3 regions of the Afipia sp. GAS231 genome follow, and region 3 is predicted to be linked to each of the others. Evidence: predicted binding sites of a transcription regulator. Region 3 holds the regulator's gene; each other region holds the start of a gene.
What was found. The regulator PhoB, encoded in region 3, activates phosphate uptake and scavenging genes when phosphate is short. The targets are predictions, from matches to a motif close to TGTCATNNANCTGTCAT.

Region 1 (2,267 bases), 1.9 Mb from region 3:
GGTTAGCGGGCGTCTACTTCTTGTCCTTGCGATGCTTGCGCTTGTGCTTCTTCTTGCGATCGTCGTCATCGCCGTCGTCGTCTTCGTCAGCAGCCGCCGCTTCTTGAGCCGCGAGTTCTGCCGCCACCTGCTCAAGCTCCGCCGCCGCCTGCTCGCGTTCGGCGGCTTCCTGCGCGCGCTTTTGCCGATGCTCTTCCCAGGCATCGAAGATCAGATGCAGCCAGGGCATCACCTGTTCGATCGAGGGCAGCGCGCCCGCCGGACCCGGTTCGCCGCGCGAACCGGGTTCGCCGCGCGAGCCGGGTTCGCCGCGCGGACCGGCGAGACCAGCCGCACCGGCGGGGCCTTGCGGGCCAGCCTCGCCGCGCGCACCCGGCTTGCCTTGCGGACCTGGCTCGCCACGCTTGCCGGGGGCTCCCGGCTTTCCGTTGGGGCCGGGCTTTCCATTAGAACCAGGTTTGCCGCGCGGGCCTTCGGAGCCGGGCCGGCCGGGATTGCCGTGCAGGCCGGGCTTTCCGGGTTCGCCGGCCGGCCCGCGCGGCCCCTGCGGTCCGGGCTTGCCTTGCGGCCCCGGCCGTCCCGTTGAATTGTCGGCCACGGCGCTTCTCCTGCTTTCCAGTGGGTGCCCTGTCTTCTTACAGACGCGCCACCACGGCATCAATTCCGCGCCTGCGATATCAGCAGCTATTTCGAGGCGTCTGCCCTCCAAACCGGGCGAAGCCGGCCATGTCACATCCCCGTAACGTGACCGAACCATTGTCCGATGCCCGACAGAAGCGAGCGAAAGACAGATCCCATGACCACGTCCGAATTGAACGCCGAACTGGCCTTGCGAGAGCGCATCCATCGGGAAATGGCCGACACCCTTGACGAAGAGCTCGAGCTCGAACTCGACGACTCCAGGCTCGACGACATCGACGCGGTGCACGAAGGACCGGAGCTCGATCGCAAAATCTATTTCAGGGAGCTGCTGCGGCTGCAAGGCGAACTGGTCAAGCTGCAGGACTGGGTTCAGCACAGTAAGCAGAAGGTCGTGGTGCTGTTCGAAGGCCGCGATTCCGCCGGCAAAGGCGGCGTGATCAAGCGCATCACCCAGCGGCTCAATCCGCGGATCTGCCGCGTCGCGGCGCTGCCGGCGCCGAGCGAGCGGGAGCGGACCCAGTGGTATTTTCAACGCTATGTCTCGCATCTGCCGGCGGGCGGCGAGATCGTGCTGTTCGACCGTAGCTGGTACAACCGCGCCGGCGTCGAGCGCGTGATGGGCTTTTGCAACGAGGAACAGTACCAGGAGTTCTTCAAGTCGGTGCCGGAATTCGAGCGCATGCTGATCCGTTCCGGCACCATCCTCTTGAAATACTGGTTCTCGATCACCGACGAGGAACAGCAATTCCGCTTCACGATGCGGATCAGCGATCCGCTCAAGCAGTGGAAGCTGAGCCCGATGGACGTGCAGGCCCGAGCTAAGTGGGAGCAATACACCAAGGCCAAGGAGGCCATGCTGCAGCATACCCACCTGCCGGACTCGCCGTGGTGGATCGTCGACGCCGTCGACAAGAAGCGCGCGCGCCTCAACTGCATCTCGCATCTGTTGACGCAGATTCCCTATTCCGAGGTGCAGCACCCGCCGGTGATCTTGCCGCCGCGGGTCCACAACCCCGAATATCACCGCGGACCGATACCGCCCGATATGTACGTTCCGGCAAAATTCTGACCGGCGGCACAAAGCTGTCGTCCCTGCGAACGCAGGGACCCATACGCCGCGGCCGCTATTATTCAAGCAAGGTCGTCGACGGCTTTTTCTAATAACGACCGCCGCGGCGTATGGGTCCCCCGATGTGCAATTGCACATCTGAGATCGCGCTTCGCTTGTCCGGGACGACGGATATTATCGCCACGGCTCCACAATAATCTTGGTGTGCGCTTCCGGATTGGCGAGATCGGCGAAGGCTTTGGCGACGCCGTCGATGCCGACGCTGGCCGTCACCATCGAGGCCGCATCGACCTTGCCTTCCGCGATCAGGCGCAGCGAATAGGCGAACTCTTCCGGCGTGTAGGCCAGCACGTACTGGACATTGAGTTCTTTCACGATCCCCAGGAACGGCTCGGAGCGGTCGGTTTCCATGCAGACGCCGACCACGACGATGCGTGCATCGCGCGGCGCGCCCTCGAACACCTGTTGCAGCAGGCCGGGAATGCCGACGCATTCGAAGATCAGCGCGGGCTTGAGCGCCGGCAGCATGGCCTGCAACGGCGGCCGCGCCGCCTTC
Region 2 (2,267 bases), 1.5 Mb from region 3:
ATCGGGACTTCGGCGTGGAAGGCGCGAAAATTTTCGTCGAGCCAGTTGTATTTGTAGTTGCCGCGAAACTGGGCCAGGCTGTGGGCGGCGACGGATTTTTCTTCCGTGACGATGTTGCGCCAGATCTCGCCGTTCGGCAGCTTCAGTTCGGATGGGACCGGACAATCGGCATAGATGTGATCGCCGGAATGAATGAAGAAGTCAGGTCGATTGTCGCGCATGGTGCGATAGGTTCGCAATCCCCCGCGCGCAGGATCGATGCCCCAGCCCTGGCCCACGGCATCGCCGGACCAGACGAACGATACCGAACGTCGCTCTGACGGCGCGGTGCGGAAATGGCCGACCCGGGTTTCTCCGGCGAGTCCGCCCGCGATATCGTCGAAGCGCACGCGGTAGAAGATGTCCTGCCCCGCGGGCAGGCCATCGAGCAGTACTTTCGAGGTGAAGTCGCTGTCCGGCAGCGCATCGGCGGAAACGGTGCGGATGATGGTCTTGAAGCTCTCGACCGTCGAACACTCGACCTGCATGCGTGCCGCACGATCGGCGCGCGACCAGATGACAGCGGAGTCCACCGCAACGTCGCCGGATTGAATGCCGCAGGCGATCAACGGACGATCGGCGGCGCGGCTCAGATAGGGCCTTGCGATGCTGCCGAGCCCGGCGACGGCCACCGTCGCTGCCGAGCGGACCAGCAGTTGACGCCGGTTCAGAGCATGCTTGGCGCGTATCGCAGATGGCATCGAGTCACCCTCGTCGAATCATGACAAAGGTGTGCCCGTTGAATTTGACTCCCAGCCGAAGGTTTTACGACAGGTGGATGACTCTGAGGGAACTGTAGGGTGGGTTAGCCGAAGGCGTAACCCACCAACTTCGTGCAGCGCGGTTGATACCGCGGTGGGTTACGGCTTCGCCTAACCCACCCTACGAAGCGCGATTGTTATCGCTGCCAGCCGCAAATGCCGCCCGACTTGCACGGCCAAGTCTGGATTCGCGTATCGCGTGCCTGCGCATCGAGCGGGTTGCCGTGGCGATGCGCCAATTTGGCGCGAGCTGCGGCGCGCGGTGGCGTAGCGTTGACACGCGCCACGTGCGTCTTCCGCATGACGATCTTGGGTTCCGTCACCGTCGTTGTGCGCACGCGATCGGTTTTCGCCTCGATCGGAACCGGGGCGAATTCCGCTTCCGGCCCGAGCCGCTTCGGTGAAAGCACGACTTTGGAGAGATCGAGCCGGAGGAACTCGTCGGGACGATACTCGTCGGCCATAGCCGCGCCGCCCAGCATCAGGAACCCGGTACAAACGAATGCCGCAAAGGCACTTTTCAGGCCCATTCATGGCCTCCTGAAACCAAAGAAAAAACGAACTATCGACATCATGTAGGAAGCCGGCACGACAATGCCAGCCGTTCGTGCCGGCAAGGTTACTGGGAAACTATGGTGGCCGTGAAAAGTTTCACCGCCAGCATAACGCTTCTACTCCGCCGCCTGGGCTACAGGCTGCCCGATCGCGCTTTCGAGGCGCGCGGTTTCGGTGCGGAATTTCGCGACGTTGGCTTCCTTGATGTGGCCGTAGCCACGCACTAGTTCGGCCGACTTCGCCAGTGTTACCAGCCGCGGCAGATCGAGCGGCTTGTTCGCATCGAGGTGGCGGAAGATCATCGCCGAATATTCGCCCGGCAGCGCGCGCTCCATTTTGCGCTCGCTGGTATAGCCGAACGGATCGAACGCGGTGCCGCGCAGCGACTTCATCCGTGCCAGCAGACCGAACGCCTTGAACATCCACGGTCCGAATTCGCGCTTGCGCAGGTGTCCGGTCGCCTTGTCGCGTGGCGCGAACATCGGCGGCGCGAGGCTGACCTTGACACTGGTGTCGCCGTCGAACTGTTCCTTCAAGGCTTTCGCGAACTCCCCGTCGGTGTAGAGCCGGGCGACTTCGTATTCGTCCTTGTAAGCCATCAGCTTGAACAGGCCTTTGGCGAAGGCTTCCGTCAGTTCCTGAGATCCAGGCGCAGCCTTGGCCTCCGCGGCGCGAACGCGTTCCACTTCGGAGAAGTAACGCTTCGAATAGGCCTCGTTCTGGTAATCGGTCAGGAATTTGGCGCGGAACGCGATGCTTTCGTCAAGCGAGCGCTTGGCCGGCGTCGCGCCCGAGTTCTTGAAGCGCGCGGCTGAGATCACGCGCTGCAGATCATGCGCCGCCAGACGTCCCCACGAGAACGCCAACTTGTTCATATCGATCGCCGCACCATTGAGATCGATCGCCTTCATG
Region 3 (2,267 bases):
GATCCTGTTCGACGAACCCTGCTCGGCGCTCGATCCGATCTCGACCGCCAAGGTCGAGGAACTGATCCAGGAACTGGCGGAGGACTACACCATCGCCATCGTTACCCATAATATGCAGCAGGCAGCGCGCGTCTCCGACAAGACCGCCTTCATGTATCTCGGGGAACTGATCGAATTCGACGACACCAACAGGATTTTCACCTCGCCGAGCGATCGACGAACCCAGGACTACATCACCGGCCGGTTCGGCTGAGCATGATCCGGAAAAGTGGGACCCGGTTTTCCGAAGAGATCGTGCTCAAAAGGGAAATTCAAATCATGCTCCGATCCGATCGGATCATGATTGAGGAGAGATCAAATGGCTTCTGAACATACCGCCAAGGCGTTTGACGGCGATCTGCAGGAACTCACCCGTCTCGTTGCCGAGATGGGCGGCCTTGCCGAACGCATGATCACCGAATCCGTCGATGCGCTGGTCCGCCGCGACATCGCGCTGGGCAACCGCGTCGTCACCTCCGACCTCGAGATCGACCGCCTGCAGCACATCATCGAGGAACGCGCGGTGCTGACCATCGCGCGGCGCCAGCCGATGGCGATCGACTTGCGCGAGATCGTCGGCGCGATGCGCGTCGCCACCGATCTGGAGCGGATCGGCGACCTCGCCAAGAACATGGGCAAGCGGGTCGCGGCGCTGGAGAACGATTTCCAGCCCTTGAAGCTGATCCGCGGCCTCGAGCACATGACCGATCTGGTGCAGTCGCAGGTCAAGTCGGTGCTGGACGCCTATGCCGCGCACGACCTGCCGGCGGCGATGGCGGTGTGGAAGGGCGACGAGGAAGTCGACGCCATCTGCACCTCGCTGTTCCGCGAACTCCTGACCTACATGATGGAAGATCCGCGCAACATCTCGTTCTGCATTCATTTGATGTTCTGCGCCAAGAATATCGAGCGGATCGGCGACCACGCCACTAACATTGCCGAAACCGTGTTCTACATGATCGAGGGTCAGCAGATTCTCGACAAGCGCCCGAAGGGCGACATGACGACGTTCGCCACGACAGTACCCGGTAACTGACGCGTCAGAACGATAGGGAAGCCAAATCGATGAACGCACGCATTCTGGTGGTTGAAGACGAGGAAGCGCTGACCACGCTGCTGCGCTACAACCTTGATGCCGAAGGCTACGAAGTCGAGACCGTCGGCCGCGGCGATGATGCCGATACGCGGCTGAAGGAGCGGGTGCCCGACCTGATCGTGCTCGACTGGATGCTGCCGGGCCTGTCCGGCATCGAACTGTGCCGGCGCCTGCGGGCGCGGCCGGAGACCAAGCAACTGCCGATCATCATGCTGACCGCGCGCGGCGAGGAAAGCGAGCGCGTCCGGGGCCTGGCCACCGGCGCCGACGACTACATCGTCAAGCCGTTCTCGGTGCCGGAATTGCTGGCGCGGGTAAAAGGCCTGTTGCGGCGCGCCAGCCCCGAGCGGCTCGCCACCGTGCTGACCTACGGCGATATCGAGCTCGACCGCGAGAAACGCCGCGTCGCCCGCTCCGGCCGCCAGATCGATCTCGGCCCGACCGAGTATCGCCTGCTCGAGTTCTTCCTCGAGCATCCTGGCCGCGTGTTCTCGCGCGAGCAGTTGCTGGACAGCGTCTGGGGCCGCGACATCTATATCGACGAGCGCACCGTCGACGTTCACATCGGCCGCCTGCGCAAGCTGCTCAACCCCGGCCGCGAGCAGGACCCGATCCGCACCGTGCGCGGCGCCGGCTACGCGCTGGATGATCGCTTCGCGAAGGCGGAGCCGTAGGGCTCTTGTAGGGGCAGGCGGAGCAACAAACTCCGCCGTCGTCCCGGCCTTGAGCCGGGACCCATAACCACAAAATGTAATTGTTAGAAAAGAGCTGAAGCTCCAGCTCGGCATAACCGCGATCCATCGGCGGTTATGGGTCCCGGCCCCCGTGCGCAATTGCGCACTAGGCCGGGACGACGAAGCTTCGTCATTGCGAGGAGCGTAGCGACGAAGCAATCCATCCGTCAGCGAAGCAAGTCTGGATTGCTTCGCTCCGCTCGCAATGACGGAGAATTACCTTGTCGGCTTCGGCGCCGGGCGACGGCGATCGGAGGCCGGCTGGTAGGCGACGCGCGAGTGGTGCGCGCAGTAGGGCAGGCCGGCGAGCGCCTTGCCGCCGCAGAAGAAGAAGTCCGCGGTCGAGGGATCTCCGACCGGCCAGTGGCAGGTCGCCTCGTTCAATTCCAGGAGCGTCA

Region 1: ppk2 (polyphosphate kinase 2) is a predicted target of PhoB. The motif match lies at 728-744, and genes of this name have one in related genera.
Region 2: BLS26_RS27315 (alkaline phosphatase) is a predicted target of PhoB. The motif match lies at 807-823, and genes of this name have one in related genera.

What each region holds. Positions count from the first base shown of each region.
Region 1 is NZ_LT629703.1:6,143,966-6,146,232, reverse strand. Features, by position in the region: gene BLS26_RS28995 (collagen-like protein) at 14-598, opposite strand; gene ppk2 (polyphosphate kinase 2) at 797-1,711, shown strand; gene BLS26_RS28985 (zinc-binding dehydrogenase) at 1,886-2,267, opposite strand, start outside.
Region 2 is NZ_LT629703.1:5,754,120-5,756,386, reverse strand. Features, by position in the region: gene BLS26_RS27315 (alkaline phosphatase) at 1-740, opposite strand, end outside; gene BLS26_RS27310 (hypothetical protein) at 938-1,330, opposite strand; gene BLS26_RS27305 (indolepyruvate ferredoxin oxidoreductase family protein) at 1,472-2,267, opposite strand, start outside.
Region 3 is NZ_LT629703.1:4,284,558-4,286,824, forward strand. Features, by position in the region: gene pstB (phosphate ABC transporter ATP-binding protein PstB) at 1-253, shown strand, start outside; gene phoU (phosphate signaling complex protein PhoU) at 359-1,075, shown strand; gene phoB (phosphate regulon transcriptional regulator PhoB) at 1,105-1,809, shown strand; gene BLS26_RS20130 (GcrA family cell cycle regulator) at 2,086-2,267, opposite strand, start outside.